DNA from 2 places in the Paenibacillus wuxiensis genome. Region 1 is predicted to be linked to the other one. Evidence: riboswitches for the same ligand, from Rfam matches in the RefSeq annotation. Region 1 holds a riboswitch; the other holds the start of a gene.
What was found. Region 1 has a riboswitch for cobalamin ahead of metE (5-methyltetrahydropteroyltriglutamate--homocysteine S-methyltransferase). Riboswitches for the same ligand answer to the same signal wherever they lie in the genome.
Positions count from the first base shown of each region.

Region 2: it holds a riboswitch for cobalamin, as region 1 does, so the genes downstream of both, ABN764_RS11460 (ABC transporter substrate-binding protein) here and metE (5-methyltetrahydropteroyltriglutamate--homocysteine S-methyltransferase) in region 1, are expected to answer to the same signal.

Region 1 covers NZ_JBEFZI010000015.1:15,486-23,586, reverse strand. Annotated here, with positions in the region: gene glsA (glutaminase A) at 1-478, opposite strand, end outside; gene ABN764_RS26325 (DnaJ family domain-containing protein) at 623-1,027, opposite strand; gene ABN764_RS26320 (DUF3939 domain-containing protein) at 1,179-1,694, opposite strand; gene metE (5-methyltetrahydropteroyltriglutamate--homocysteine S-methyltransferase) at 2,032-4,356, opposite strand; cobalamin riboswitch at 4,679-4,869, opposite strand; gene ABN764_RS26310 (HesB/YadR/YfhF family protein) at 5,082-5,372, opposite strand; gene ABN764_RS26305 (heavy metal translocating P-type ATPase) at 5,563-7,977, opposite strand.
Region 2 covers NZ_JBEFZI010000004.1:538,863-546,963, reverse strand. Annotated here, with positions in the region: gene cobT (nicotinate-nucleotide--dimethylbenzimidazole phosphoribosyltransferase) at 1-440, opposite strand, end outside; gene ABN764_RS11470 (ABC transporter ATP-binding protein) at 726-1,595, opposite strand; gene ABN764_RS11465 (FecCD family ABC transporter permease) at 1,592-2,635, opposite strand; gene ABN764_RS11460 (ABC transporter substrate-binding protein) at 2,653-3,654, opposite strand; cobalamin riboswitch at 4,103-4,314, opposite strand; gene ABN764_RS11455 (histidine phosphatase family protein) at 4,511-5,392, opposite strand; gene cbiB (adenosylcobinamide-phosphate synthase CbiB) at 5,423-6,388, opposite strand; gene ABN764_RS11445 (adenosylcobinamide amidohydrolase) at 6,429-7,148, opposite strand; gene cobD (threonine-phosphate decarboxylase CobD) at 7,176-8,101, opposite strand, start outside.

The DNA.
Region 1 (8,101 bases):
CCTCATTCCACGTGATGGTAGGGTCATCCGCCAATTCTCGAATGAATTCAAGCATGCGCATTGATTTTTCCTCAGGCGTTCCCCCCTCAATTAACGAGGCGATAGTAATCGCCCCTGCATTGATAAAGGGATTGAACGGCTTCCCAGGGTCAACGAGCTCAAGCTTCAAGATCGAGTTGAAATCATCACCAGTGGGCTCCATCCCTACCTTATTAAATACAACTGCCTCGCCGCTATCGAGCAAGGCCAAGAGCAGTGAGAAGACCTTGGATATGCTTTGCATTGTAAATTTGAACTTGCAATCGCCTGCATGCACCTGTTCACCTTGAATACCGAACAAGGATATGCACAGCCCATCCTTCGGAGCATTTGCAAGCCCCGGTATATATGAAGCGACCTCTCCATCTTGTGATACTGTCCGGCTCTCCTCTACCCAATGAGGGAGCTCTCTTCTAAGTTGCTGCCAATAGGTCGTCATACGTAATGAACACCTTTCCTTCCTTCAACCAACATTGCGATGAACATATCAGCATCTCGCTGATGAGATATATATGGTTATATCTATCGTTTCTTGGTTAGCGGGTTCACATGCGTCAGCATGTTATGCTGTCCAGCCTGTACTCTAGTCCTCACGCTGAGGCTCCGTAACACGCGAAACCTTGTTCACAATCTGTGATTCATACTGGGCGAACGCAGGTACAACAGCCCATCCCCGCTCCTCCATCATCATTTGCAGCCGCAGCTTCCGTTCATTCAGCTGCCTACGTGTGTCACCAATCTTCTGTTCATCTTCGGGAGTGCAGGCAGCGAGAAGCTGTTCCAAGCGAACGACTTCGCGTCCTACATGCAGCTCTTCCGGCAACAGGCCTGCATTCTGCATCATCAAATAAGCTGGTCTCAATTCCTCAGGAACATGCGACAAGTCTTTGAGCACCAGAGGCTTCCCCTTGCCTGGCAGCTCATCGAATCCACCTTCATTCATTGCCTCTTGAATCTTCTGCTCTGCCATCCATCCGATAATATCCATGATTGCACACCTCGCTATTCGACTACATCTAATGTAGACATACCCTGTAATAGGATACCACTAATCACCCCAGAATTTTAACTGGAAAATAAACAAAAAGAACTCACCCTCAGCCAATGAGGGCAAGCTCTTGTTATTCGTGCCAATTCAATTACAAATCAATTGGAATCGCTGCTTGTGATTTATGCCAATCCTCTTCGTGAGTCAGTAAAAATTGCTCTGTCGTTAAGTAGAAAGAGATAGGCGGCTTCTCTTTTAAATAATGGCGCTGCATGAGCAGGTCATAGTGGACTTGGCGGTTGCGTGTTCCCGTGAGTACGGGAAGATCATCATGTTCATCCAAATAATCATCGACCGCCGCCTGAACCATATCTAGATATATCGGAATGTGCTTATCTTTCTCATCAAATATTTCGTACGTGTAATGGGACATATAGAACTTCTGATCCGATTCCCCACCTAAATAACGGCGCAGGCGTTTCAAATCAATGCTTTGATCCCCTAGGAGCAGGGTCGTTCGTTTAATCTCTTTTGGCATATCTTTCTCATATTGAATCACCGCTCTGCGGACATCTTCTAACGTTACATGCACCGCTTCAAGAGCTGCCTTAGAGTTTTTCTTATCCCGTTTGAACCATTGTGTGAACCAACGCATATCAGATCCCACCTTTCTGCCTCCGTGTGATAAGGAAGATGGAAGCAGGATTCATGTATCCGCTTACATCTCTATTATAACATAATTTTCATTAATCGACATGTTTGGTTGTTCCGGTATTCCTTTAACATATGAATAACCAATGTTCATCTCATTCACTCACGCGCAGGAAAAGAAAAATGTCGATTTACCATATATTACGTATTTTAAATTTGAAGGTTTCACGTTATAAAAAAAGACCATCTCTGCATGGCAGTCACGATGACTGCGAGAGATGGCCTTTCCCTATGATAATGAAGAAATATTGAAGGTCTATATGCGCGCGATGAAAACTAGCGAGGATCAGTTCTTATGCTTCAGTCGATACTGCCGCTTCATGGCGTGCGCGAGCAAGCTTCGTTGCTTCTACCATGTTGCGCAGTGCAGCTACCGTCTCCGGCTCGCGGCGCGTCTTCAGACCACAGTCTGGGTTAATCCAGAACGTCTCAGCCGGCAGCACACGAAGCGCCTGCTCGATGATCCGATCAATCTCTTCTACAGCAGGCACACGTGGACTGTGAATATCATATACACCCAGACCAATGCCAAGCTCGTAGCTCTGCTCCTCCAGTGTAGCAATCATATCGCCGCCGCTGCGTGCCGTTTCGAGCGAGATCACGTCCGCATCCATCTTGCGGATCGTATCGACCATGTCGGAGAAGTCGCAATAGCACATGTGCGTGTGTACTTGCGTCTCAGGCGCTGCTCCGCATGTTGCAAGCCGGAAAGCAAGCACTGCCCAATCCGTATAATAGACAGCATCCTCCGCCTTAAGCGGCATACCTTCCTTCACCGCAGGCTCATCGACCTGGATCATGCCAATCCCTGCAGTCTCCAGTGCTGCAATCTCTTGACGAAGCGCGTACGCCAGCTGGAATGCCGCCTGCTCACGAGGAATGTCGTCACGTACGAACGACCAGTTCAAGATCGTAACCGGGCCCGTAAGCATTCCCTTAACCGGCTGAGACGTCAAGGACTGTGCAAATGCCGTTTCCTTCACCGTCATCGGCTCTGTGAACGCCACATCTCCGTACAGAACCGGAGGTTTTACACAGCGCGAGCCATAGGATTGAACCCAGCCGAACTTCGTGAATGCGAACCCGTCCAGCTTCTCGCCAAAGTATTCAACCATGTCCGTGCGTTCGAATTCACCATGTACCAGCACGTCAATGCCGATCTCTTCCTGAATGCGAATCCAGCGTGTCATTTCCTCTTCCAAATACGTTTCATACGTCTTGGCATCCCATTCTCCCTTGCGGAAGCGAAGGCGTGCGCGCCGGATATCCACAGTTTGCGGCATACTGCCAATCGTTGTGGTCGGCAGCAGCGGCAGCGATGGCCAGCGCTTGCGCTGAAGCTCCTTGCGTTCCTCGAATGGAAGACGTTCAATTCCTTTTTCCTTCTCTGCACGAAGCAGTTCTTCCAACGCTTGAACGACTTGTGGACGCTGTCTTGACGGCTCCGTACGCCATGCTTGAACACGAGCTCTGCTCTCTGCTAACGCTGCACGCGTCTCTTCACTCGGGCTTGAGAAGTGACGAGCAAGCAGAGCCGTCTCTTCCAGCTTCTCATCCGCGAACGCCAATGCCTCGCGCACTGGTGCTGGCAGCTCAGTTTCCCGCGCCGCCGTGAGTGGTACATGAAGCAGGCTGCATGATGGCTGAATAATCCAGCGTTCCTTTGGTACAATCTCTTCCACAGACTCCAGCCATACTGCAGCAGCCGCCAAGTCCGTACGCCAAATATTGCGGCCATCAATAATGCCGACAGCAAGCTGCTTCTGCGCAGGGAATCCGAATTGACGAAGCGCTGCTTCATTTCTCCCTTTATCATGAACAAAGTCTAATCCGAGCGTATCCACCGGAAGCGATACGAACGCTTCGTAGTCAGACACCGCATCGAAGTAGGTCTGAACCCATAATGATAAGCTTGGTGCCGCCTTGCGCAATTCGGCATAGACTTCCTTCACAGCAGCCCAATGCTCGCTTGGCATTTCCAGCACGAATGCAGGTTCATCCAATTGCACAGCCTGAACACCTTCACCCTCCAACTCGCTAAGCAACTGTCCGTATACCCCTACGAATTGGCGAAGAACGTTCAGGCGCTCTTCCGGTTTAATCCCTTTAATAAAGCGGACATAAGTATATGGCCCGATGATGACTGGCTTACCTTCAATGCCATGAATCTGCTTCGCTTGGCGATAGGCTTGCAGCGGGCGATTGACCGTAAGTTGCGGCGCCTTGCCTTCCCATTCCGGCACAATGTAGTGATAGTTCGTATTAAACCACTTCGTCATCTCGCAAGCTACCGCATCCTGTGTTCCGCGAGCCAAGGCGAACAGCAAATCTGCGTTCACTTCTCCACCATCATATGCAAACCGTGACGGAATCAATCCGAATGTGGCCGTCATATCAAGCACATGATCATACCAGGAGTAATCATTTACTGGAATTAGGTCAATGCCAGCGTCCTGCATCGTCTTCAGCCGAACATCATTGATGCGCGCCAATCCTTCTTCCAGCTGCTGAACAGAACTATTACCAGCCCAATATTGCTCCAATGCCTTCTTCCATTCCCGGTCGTATCCGATCCGAGGGTAACCTGCTGTGCTTGTCTTGATTGAATGAACTGTCATCATACTGCCCCTCTCCATGAGTCATTTTGCCATACGGGATATAATTGGACAATTTCTATCGCTTAACACGGAATTAAGATTGCAGTTGAACGCTCTACCCCACCATATGTGACTTTATCACTCAGACTTCAGAAATTTCATTGCAAAACAATATGCAAAAAAGACATTCCTGTCCAACAACAGAAATGTCTCGTAAACGTCCATGAAGTCATAGTGGAATAGATCGATCCTTCCGTCTCATTAGCAGACTGCCCTCATGCTAAGAGGAATCGAAAACCGATATCCATGCTTACGAACACTTCCCTATCTCCCGTAGGTACGAACAGTGTTGTCAAAACAGGCAGGTCTCCTGGCTTCAGCTTCATTGGCCTTTGCAGCCTTCCCGATCAATTACGACCAGTGGCTCTCTCGCAATACCTCAACTGTCACAGTGGCGGGACCGCGCCGGATTTCCAACCGGCTTCCCTATTAAGCTTCGACGTTACCCGAAGCACCTGTTTCCTCCTATTCAATTGCATTGAAAGTCGCAGTCACGCTTCCCCCAATTGAGAACGATTATATATCTAACCAGAACGAATGACAAGGATTTTTTCTCATCTCTAACCAAAATAAACAAATACCGGAGCTATCACCTTATCTTTATTAAACTCCGATTCACTAAGCGTCTATCCATGCACAATAGGCGAGCCTCTCGGCTCGCCTATTGATGATTACGGGTTGATACGCTAGATGACCATTCCTTCATGCAGAAAGACAATATCTTCACCTTTCTCATCTAGCGTCAATTCACGATTATCCAAGAACCATACATCATTTTGCTCCATAAAGAACGTAATGCCGTTCACAACTTCCGTCACTGCTGGATATTGCGGACTGTCTTTCATGATGCCGAATGAATAAGGTCCTGAAGCACTGAATCCGCTATAGCGGACGAATATGCGTACTGAGTCTCCTGCTGTGAATCCCCAATCAGCCAAAAAACGCTCGACTGCCTTCGCTGTAACGCGTAATTGCATGTTCAGACCTCCTTAATCATACCTTTCATCCGATTTGATCATACCATGTGGTCGCCACTTTTGTTAACACCAAAGTTGACAGTTCGTCAATGATCCGCATCATCATTACCGCATAATACGTTCGGCGATATGATTATATGCTACCTTCTGTTTAGGAACATCACGATCTCTACCGAGAAATTCTGCCAGGTTACAGCTTGATGCGTTGAAGCCGCAGCGCATTCAGTACAACGGATACCGAACTGAAGGCCATAGCCGCTCCTGCAAGCCAAGGTGCAAGCAATCCGATTGCTGCAATCGGGATGCCTATCGTATTGTATACGAGCGCCCAGAACAAGTTCTGCTTAATGTTGCGCATGGTACGGCGGCTCATCTCCATCGCGTCCGCAATGCCGTTCAAGTCGCCACGCATTAAGGTTACGCCTGCCGTCTCCATTGCTACATCCGTACCTGTACCGATCGCGAACCCAATGTCCGCTGCTGCCAGAGCTGGCGCATCATTAATTCCATCGCCTACCATGGCGACAACACTGCCTCTCTGCTGCAGCTCGCGCACATGCTGTGCCTTCTGTTCAGGCAGCACCTCTGCAAATACATCATCAATCCCTACTTGTGACGCGATTGCTCTGGCCGTGCGAGTGTTGTCTCCTGTCATCATGACGACGCGTATCCCCATTTGATGCAGCCGCTCAATGGCCTTCTTTGAAGAAGCCTTCACCTGGTCGGCAACGGCAACAATGCCTTTCCAGCTGCCATCAACCGCAATGAGCATTGCCGTCTTGCCTGCCTGCTCCATGTCTTGCAACGCTGCCTCCGCATCGCCACTTGCTACCCCGTTCTTTTCCATCCATCTGCGTGTGCCGACAATGATCTGATGCCCCTTCACCTCAGCCGCTATTCCATATCCAGGTTCAGCTCGGAATGAATCCGGTTCGACCGTGCTGATTCCTTGCTCCGACAATCCCTTCACAATTGCCTGTGCCAATGGATGCTCGGACTGCTTCTCAGCAGATGCCAGTAAGGTCAAGAGTTCTGTCTTCTCGTCTTCATTCCCATCATGCAGTACAACATCTGTAAGCGAAGGAGCCCCTTCTGTTACGGTTCCTGTCTTGTCGAGCACAACCGTCTGCACCCGATATGCGCCTTCCAGATGCTCGCCGCCACGGAATAGTACACCATATTCCGCAGCACGTCCGGTTCCCGCCATAATCGACGTTGGCGTTGCCAAGCCGAGCGCGCACGGGCAAGCGATTACGAGTACGGCAATGGTACGAGACAAGGCTACACCGAAGTTGCCTGGTTCGACAGCGAAATACCAAATTAAGAATACAAGCACCGCAATCCCAACGACTATCGGCACGAAGATGCCTGATATTTTATCAGCGATCCGCTGAATCGGAGCCTTGGAGCCCTGTGCCTCCTCAACGATTTTAATAATTTGCGAGAGCGCCGTCTCGGAGCCGACCTGAGTCGCTCTCATCGTAAATGCCCCCTGCGCATTCACGGTAGCCCCATATACATTATCGCCAGCTTGCTTCTCAACAGGGACGCTTTCACCGGTAAGCATGGATTCATCCACGGTCGATGTCCCGCTAACTACAATGCCGTCTACTGGTACTTTCTCACCTGGGCGAACAAGTACGAGATCCCCACTTGCCACATCTTCCACAGGCACTTCCACTTGTTCACCGTCGCGCACAACGGTTGCCGTTTTGGCACGCAGCCCCATCAGAGCCCGGATCGCTTGAGAAGACCGTCCTTTAGCCGAAGCCTCCAGCCATTTACCAAGAAGAATGAGCGTAATGAGAACAGCACTCGTCTCAAAATACATCTCAGGATGGTGAAGCTCGCCAATCTGCCATTGCCACGCCAAGTACACACTGTACACATAGGCTGAGGTCGTACCGAGCGCAACAAGCACATCCATATTGGCGCTCCCACTGCGGAGTGCCTTAAATGCCCCAACATAGAAGCGTGCCCCTATAATAAATTGAACCGGCGCTGCCAGTACCATTTGCACCCAAGGGTGCATGAACCATTCCGGCACCCAAATCCATGAAGTGAAAGAAAAATGACCCACCATGGACCACAGTAGTGGAATGGACAATAGGGCAGAGACGAGGAACGTATTACGCAATCGACGCATATTCCGCTGTGTTGGCGATTCCTGTTCACTCTCGCCTTCTTCCTTCTTCAGCCGCCCCGTATAACCTAGCTGAGAGATCTTATTCAAAATATCTTCTTGCTTCAATCCAATAAAGGTGACCTTCGCCGTCTCCGTTGCTAAATTGACTGCTGCCGTCTGCACTCCCTGCATACGGCTCAGTCCCTTCTCAATGCGAGTGGAGCAAGCGGCACAAGTCATTCCTTCAATTTGCAAATCCAACGTTTCTACCGGAACCTTGTATCCGAGATGCTCGATCTTATCAACGACTTGCTGCAAGGTTACTGCATCACCGTCATATTGCACGGCCGCTCGTTCTGAAGCAAGATTGACAGATGCTTCTGCGATGCCGTCCATACGATTCAATCCTTTTTCAATTCGTGTTGCACATGCGGCACAGGTCATTCCTTCAATCGGCAACGTTGCTTGCTTTTCTGCCATTGTCATGTCCTCCTTATCCTTCTCAAACATACCCCTATACCCTATATCTGATTCCAAAAGAAAACTCCTCTGAAGGAGTGTTCTTTGCAGTAATCAATCAGCGTATTCAGCATAATATGAGAAT
Region 2 (8,101 bases), on a different contig from region 1:
TCTCGCGACATAGCAGACCCCTTCGCCATATTCGCCGTTCCTTTGCGCACCTTGCGCGATACAAGCTTCGGATCATCCAAGTCCGCATTGACACCGATGTCGACACATACCACGTCTGCACCAGCTTCGCGCGACAGAACATTGACCGCAGCTCCGCCACGGAGGAAGTTATACACCATCTGCGGCGTCACTTCGGATGGGAATGCGCTAACACCTTCCTCACATACCCCATGATCGCCAGCCATGACAATAACGGCCTTCTTCTCGAATTGTGGTTTAACTTCTCCTGTAATACCTGCAACTTGAATCGCAACCTGCTCGAGTACTCCCAAGCTTCCCGGAGGCTTCGTCAATAGATTTTGATGTTCGATAGCAGATTGGATTGCCTGCTCATCCAAGGGCTTAATTTGTGCGATCAGTTGATTCAATCGTTCATTCATGCTGCTCATCTCCGTTGTCAAATTGATGTTCATGTGCACTAACTTGTTTTTATTGATGTGCACATAGCTGTATTCAGTACTTCATTGTGTTCTGTGTACATGGCCGTTTTCAGTTCTTAGTTGTGATCTTAGATCCGTGCACAGATTGTGGTTCTTTCTGACTATGACTCATATCCACTCTTGTTCCATGCAACATTCACTATATTCATCGTTATCGATTTTCAAGCGGAATGCTATAAATTGCGTTATTGCAAAATGACAGCAATTTATGCTGTCCAGGGCCGTCTATAACCCTAGCTTCGGTCGAATAAGAATCTGAGGGCGGCCCGTATCGGGATGCGGCACAACCGTCGTCTCTGTGGCAAAAATACGCGACAGCAGCTCCGTAGTCATGATCTGCTCAGGTGTGCCTTGAGCAGCAATGCCGCCGCCATGAATGACAACAAGCCTATCGCAATATAAAGAAGCTAAATTCAAATCATGGAGCACGGATACGACCGTCAACCCGCAATCCTGCTGCCACTCCCGAACAATATCCATAAATTGCACCTGATAATGAATGTCCAAATACGTCGTCGGCTCATCCAGCAGTACAACAGAAGGGGATTGCACCATTAGCTTGGCCAATGCCGTCCGTTGGCGCTGCCCGCCGCTAATCCGATCAAGTGGATGGTCAGCCAGCTCCGTCAGTTGCAGCTTCTCCATAATCCGGTCTACAATCTCTCCACTATCCTCAGATTCTGATCCAAGCCAGGATTGAAATGGGAAACGTCCCATCTCAACCACTTCGCGCACCGTAAATCCAAGTGGTGGAAGCGCTTCCTGTTGCAGCACTGCCATCATCTGAGACAGTGCTCTGCGCTTATAGGTACCCAGCATTTGACCAGCAAGCTGTATAGAGCCAGAAGTAGGTCGATCCACTCCTGACAACAAAGACAGAAGCGTGGACTTGCCACTACCGTTCGGACCAATGATGCCAACCCACTCTCCAGACTTCACAGCGAAATCCACATCTTGCAGTACATGCTTCTCCCCATAATGCTTGCTCAGTCCTTGAACCTCAATGATGCTGCCCTTCTCCATGTGAAAGGCACGATTGCTGCTCTCTGCATGATCCAGATATGCTTTCGGTAGATGTTCTCTTCGCTGTGTCATGACCATTTCCCCCGTTTCGCTCGCTTATTGCGCATAAGCAAGTAGGCGAAGAATGGCGCACCTAGAAACGCGGTTACAACTCCAAGTGGGATTTCTGTCGGTGCGAATGCCGTACGGGCAATCGTATCTGCCCACATCACATATATCGCTCCCCCAATTGCTGAGAGCGGTATCAAATATCGATAATCGGGGCCTACAATTAAGCGCAGCAGATGCGGAACGACTAATCCGACAAAGCCGATGACGCCGGAGACAGATACGGCAGCTGCCGTAATCATCGTTGCCGTCAGCAGCACTACCCATTTCGTCCGCTCTACATGAAGTCCGAGATGTGAGGCCTGCCGCTCACCTAATGCAAGCAAATTAAGCGGTCTTGCATATGCAATAAGAATAACAATGCCAATTGACAAATAAGGAGCGAGCACCACTGTATAAGACCAGCCTCGCATCGCCAAACTGCCCATCACCCAAAACAAAATTTCATTGATCGTCTGATTTGTCATGGCTACAAGAAAGGAGACGATGGAGCCGAGAAAGGCTTGCATCACGACTCCAGATAAGATCAGTGTCTCGATTGGAATCTTCCCCTGCTCACTGGCCAACTTAATGACGAACATTAGGGTCGCTACCCCTGTAGCGAATGCAACGACAGGAATCGTCCATTCGCCAAACAGCGAATACTGCAAACCGAAGTAAATAAGGAATGCGGCTCCAACAGAAGCCCCTGAAGATACCCCTAATGTATACGGATCTGCCAACGGGTTGCGCAGCACTCCTTGAAATGCAGTACCTGCGACCCCAAGCGCCGCCCCTACGAGCATTGCCAATAGAACTCGTGGGAAGCGTACCTTCATCATAATTTGCGCGGAAGCGTCATCCCATGTCACCGGTATGAACTGATCCAGCCCTGGAATATGATGAAGCAGAATTTGAGCAATTTCCCCCATCGGCATTTGTACAGAGCCTACAGCGAGGCATCCTACAACGGACAAAAGGAGAAGCGCAATACCCGCTCCTCCATACCAACCCATTTTATTCATCGATTTCTCCACGACGATTATTTTACCAAGTCCGGATGAATCGCCTTCGCGACTGCCTTCAATCCTTCAGCTACACGAGGTCCCGGACGGCTGATCAGGTTCTGATCCACACCGATTACTTGATTGTTCTTAATTGCATTAATGTTGTTCCAACCGCTGCGTCCACGAATAATTTCTTCCAAGGATTTGTTCGTCTCTTTGTCCACTACACCTTGCGTGAACATGATTACATCTGGATTGGATTTAATAATATTCTCTTCGTTAATTTGAATCCAGCCAGCTGAATCAGCCGCAACGTTCGTGCCGCCTGCCACTTCAATCAGTTCGTTCATGAACTCGCCGCTGCCTACTGTCCAGCCTGGGGAGAATTCAATATACACCTTTTTCTTCTCCGCACTTTGAACGGCCGACTTCACATCTTCACGCACTTGTTTCATGTTGTCAACAATCGTCTTCGCCTTAGCTTGCTGATCCGTAATTTGACCATACAATTCAATGTTCTTAATCACATCATCGTACGTTTTTGGCTCAACCTTGAATATTTTAATGCCCAGTTCACGGAACTTCTTCACGACGGGCTCCTTCATGGAGATACCTGTGAATACGATGTCCGGCTTAGCTTTAATGATTGCCTCTTCATTCGGCTTCGTAATGCCGCCCATTTTCTCTTTGGACTTCGCTGCCTCTGGATAGTCGTCAAAATCAGACACCCCAACGATTTGTGCATCCAATCCAAGCGCGAACAAGGACTCTGTCTCAGCTGGGGACACGGATATAATACGTTCTGGCGCTTTATCGAATGTGAACTCCTCACCCGTCGCATCCTTAACAGTCAGTGGATACGTCGTTTTTAGATCATCCTGCTTCGGTTGTTCTGTAGCCCCATTGCCATTGGACTCTTGCTGTGCAGTATTATTCTCAGCAGGCTTAGCCGCATCTTTATTGCCGCAAGCCGCCAGTCCTACTGTAAGCATAAGCGCCAATAGCGCCGCTACCGATTTGTTCAGCCATTTGTTCATGTCAGAATCTCTCCCTCGCGTCATTCTTCCTAGTCTCTAACCATGTACTACCCGTGCAGGTGTAAAGCGGTTCCATCCTTCGCCATGCGAACGATAATGCACTGCAAGCTGCATTTGCCGTAAGAATGTATGTACATCCCCATTCGGTATCAGTTGTCAATGAGCACTTGCATATACCTGAGCTGTAAATCCTACTGTGACTGAATTTGTGATATACATTCGTGCTGTGCAATTGCATTGAACTGCAGTTTACCTTGTACAAACGAAGTGCTTGATGGGATGTGAAATCATTTCCAAAACAGCAAAAACCCCCGATCCTTCGATCCGGGGGAACACAAAGTCATCTATCGCAATATTCAACAGACACCTAGAAGCAGGAAGCAAGCAGCTGCGCTGCCATGTTGCCTGATGCATTACGCCAATGACGTGATCCTCTCCGCGAAGGATACAGCTCGTCCATCTTCAGGCAGGTTTCCTGACTTAGGAGAATACGTTGCAGCTCGCCTTCCCATCCATAGCGGTACATACAGCACACACTAATGAATCCGACAGTGGCATCATGAGCGCAACACTCCATTCACAGTGGCGGGACCGCGCCGGGTTCACACCGGCTTCCCTATTAACCTCGAATATGCATCGGCCATACAATACAACGGTGTCTCTTACCGAACAACGCGTATGGATCCGTACCGCATACATACCCAAGGACCTGAAGTATCACGATTATTCAATATGGAATACATTTCGTCATCCAAGTGCTAAACTCGATAATTGATTATAGGGGAAAAGCCGCTGCGTTGCAATAGATTACATCATTGCGCGTATCCAATGAACCTGCTTTGACACACAAACGTCATCATCTGCTGGGAAGCCGTTCTGCTCGCAAGAATTTCCATTTGCGGGCACATCGCTTCGCCGTAATCATAACACCGCCACCGATTGGCGCAGCGGCTTCCCAGAATGACTTCCTTGGGAAAGCCAGCGTGTATAAGCGACGAACGACACCACCGTGTGTGACGATGACAACATCTGGCCGCGGACTAAGCCCGCTTCCATATGACTGTCTCTGCATCCGGCTTGTCTTGCTGCGCAGCACACGTCCACGTGGTAGCGGCGAAGAATGGTACGGTCGACGACGGATAGCACCCTCTTGCCGTTCCATGTGATTACCGCTGCTGATGAAGGAATCTCGCGCATTGCGCAGCACTTCCCACCATACATGCGCCGTTCGCGTACAGAAGGTCTGCCACGGTTCCCCGCGCGGCGGCTGGATGGCTGATGAATCGTCAAGCCATCTTCGATACTGTGGATCTTCCTTCAAGTCATTGTAGGTTAACCCTTCCCACATACCAAAGTCATATTCTCGCAGCCTTGTGTCCTCCACAGCTTGGATGCTGTCACGCGGACGCAAATAGGCGAGCGTGTCGCGACAGCGGCGCATATCGCTCGTGTATAGCAGCGGTGATGGATGCGCCAATGTTCGGCGAAGAGCTCGGAGCTCTTCTGTTGAATCAGGCAATAGCGGTACATCCGAATAGCTAATATATCGCCGCTCCGTATTCTCTTGCGTCAAGCCATGACGAACAAGTGCGAAGCGCACAATTTTGCCGCTTGCTTGACTCTTTTTTCGTAACATATGTCTTGTCATTACCAATCGTTTCCTGTTGTTTTTCAATGCTCCTGAACGACGCCGGTTCCGATGAATAACGGGAGCATTCCATTTAGTTGTCCGTGTCATCCCATTTGTACTCCTTCATCCGCCATTCGTCTACAGAAGCCATCCTCCGCGCACATATAGGAGCAGGCCTGCCAGAATAACAAAGACTGTCGAGCTGCTTACGAGCAGCCTGCATACCGCAGGCACATGCTCTGCTTGCAGAGGCTGCTTCATATCCCCCATATAAGCGCGGAACGAACGTATTCCTTTATACACATTATAACCACCAAGCCTGATGCCAAGCGCACCTGCTGCTGCTGCCTCAGCCCACCCGCTATTCGGGCTTGGATGCTTGCTTGCATCTCGAAGCGCCATTGACCAAGCCCTGCGTGCATCATACCGATGAATCCAAGCGCTCAGCGTGATGAGCACAGCAGTGATCCGTGCTGGTATCCAGTTGGCGATATCATCGAGGCGGGCAGATGCCCAGCCCAAATTCTGATATTTCTCATTTTTATAGCCGACCATAGAATCGAGCGTATTCACCGCACGATATGCCATAGCCAGCGGAGCGCCTCCGATAAGTGCGAAGAATAGCGGCGAAATGACCGCATCAACTATGTTCTCCGCTACCGTCTCGACGGTAGCGCGCACGACTTCCGGTTCATCCAATTGCTCTGTATCGCGGCCGACAATCATGCCGACTTCTCGCCTTGCACCCTCTAAGTCCTGCTCCTTCAGCCTCCGATACACAGCCATCCCTGCATCCTTCAGTCCTTTTGCCGCAATTGTCGTTCCAATGAGCAATGCCTCGGCAATCCATCCTACATATTCATGAACATGATATAGTCCTGTTAATATAAGCCAAGTCGACGCATACGCCCCTCCTACCACGATAATCGGCAGCAGGATGCCTAGCGGCTTGAGCGCCTGCTCGGAAGGACTTATCCTGCGTATAACACGTTCTACTCTGCTTATTCCTTTGCCAATCCCAACGACTGGATGCGGGATAGCCCGAGGATCGCCTACAATCCGATCCCATATGTATGCTGCTATTATGATGAGCGCTGCTGTCATATGTCTACCACCCTAGTAGGTTGTTCTTCTCTGTTAGCGGTCATGCTTCATGCTGAGTCTTGACGGACTCATATACGGTAGTGTACACGAGTTGTCCGACCGCATGACCCAATGTGGTCGCTGTCCCTGCATAGCAATGCACAGGTTCATATCGACCAGTATCTATCACGGCAAATACAATTGCATCTGTCGTCGTCCCCGTGGCAATGCGCCCCGTCTCTGAATCTAAGATGCCCAGATCAGACAGAGCCGCACATTTGGCCTCCGTTGCCGTCATGAACACATTCCATACCGCGGCATCAGACAATTTGCCATCCATAATAAGAATGGAATTAATCGTCCCTGGCTTCAATGGTTCATAAGCTGAGAATACGCGCCGCGGCATCCCAGCACGAGCCGCATTAGACGTTCCGGCAGTCGTTACGCACAGAAGCGAACATTCATCCGCATCCTGCTCAGCAACAGATGCATGGCTCACCTTAGCAGCGGTCATAAGCCCAACTGTCTGCTCCGGAGCGTACCCCTTCTCTACACACGTCAGACGAAGATACTCTATCGGATCTGCACAATTGAACTGATAATGAACCATCTGATTCAAGATGCGATTGCCCGTCCATTGCCCCCCATGATATACAGCACTGCTCCATATCGGCGCTGCCTGTGGCAGCTCAACAGCGATAAGAGCATTCTCCCAGCGAATATCTACTCCTGCAATATGTCCAGATGTAAAGGTACAGTTGCCCTCTCGATATGGCTGCATCCCACTTCTCCTTCATTCTGTGTTTGTCTACTGTAACACAGCTGCAAGGGCTGACGCTACAATTGCATTCGCAGCGCGATCCTTGACTGCCAATCGGAAGTCTCTTTCCGTCAGTCCAACATACATATCGCAATTGCGAATGAGAATGCCAGATCGGCATAATTCGGCCTGAAGCGACTTCGCCGTCCACCCTTCTGGAGCTCTGCATAATAGGAAATTCGCTACGCTTGGCCATGTTCGAATGCCTAACATATGCAGCTGCTGACGCAGAGCAGCCCGTTCTTCATCGATGAGAGCTCGTGTTGAAGCCGCGTATTGATCCGCCTGCTCGTCCGTCAGAAGGGCTTCTCCTGCCGCTAGTGCCAAGCCATTGACACTCCATGCCACCTGCATAGCCGACATCGCCGCAATATGCTGCGGCTGAGCAATTGCGTACCCGAGACGTAATCCAGGAATCGCATAGAACTTCGTAAGTGAACGAAGTACAATAAGATTCGGGCATCGATGAACAAATGGAATCAAGGAATGCTCCTCTTCATTCGCAAAGTCAATAAAAGCTTCATCGATTACGAGAATCGTAGAAGCAGCTTCTGCTAAGGCTGCAAGTCTTCCTAGCAGCATATGATCATATAATGCACCATTCGGGTTGTTCGGGTGGCCGATAAATACGACATCCGCCTGCTCAATAAGCTCTGTCAGCTGAGACTCGGTAGCACGGAAGTCGTTATCCTCACTGCCAACCCTATGCATCACTTCTGCTCCGAACTTGCGCGACAGCGTCTCATATTCAGAGAAACAAGGGGCAATAACGCCAACCCGTTTAGGCCGAATCGCCAGCAACAACAGCGCCATGCATTCTGCAGCCCCGTTGCCAATGCTAATCAGTGCCTCGTCGACCCCTAACTTCGCAGCTAAGAGCTTCTTCATCTGCCGATGTCCAGGATCCGGATAAT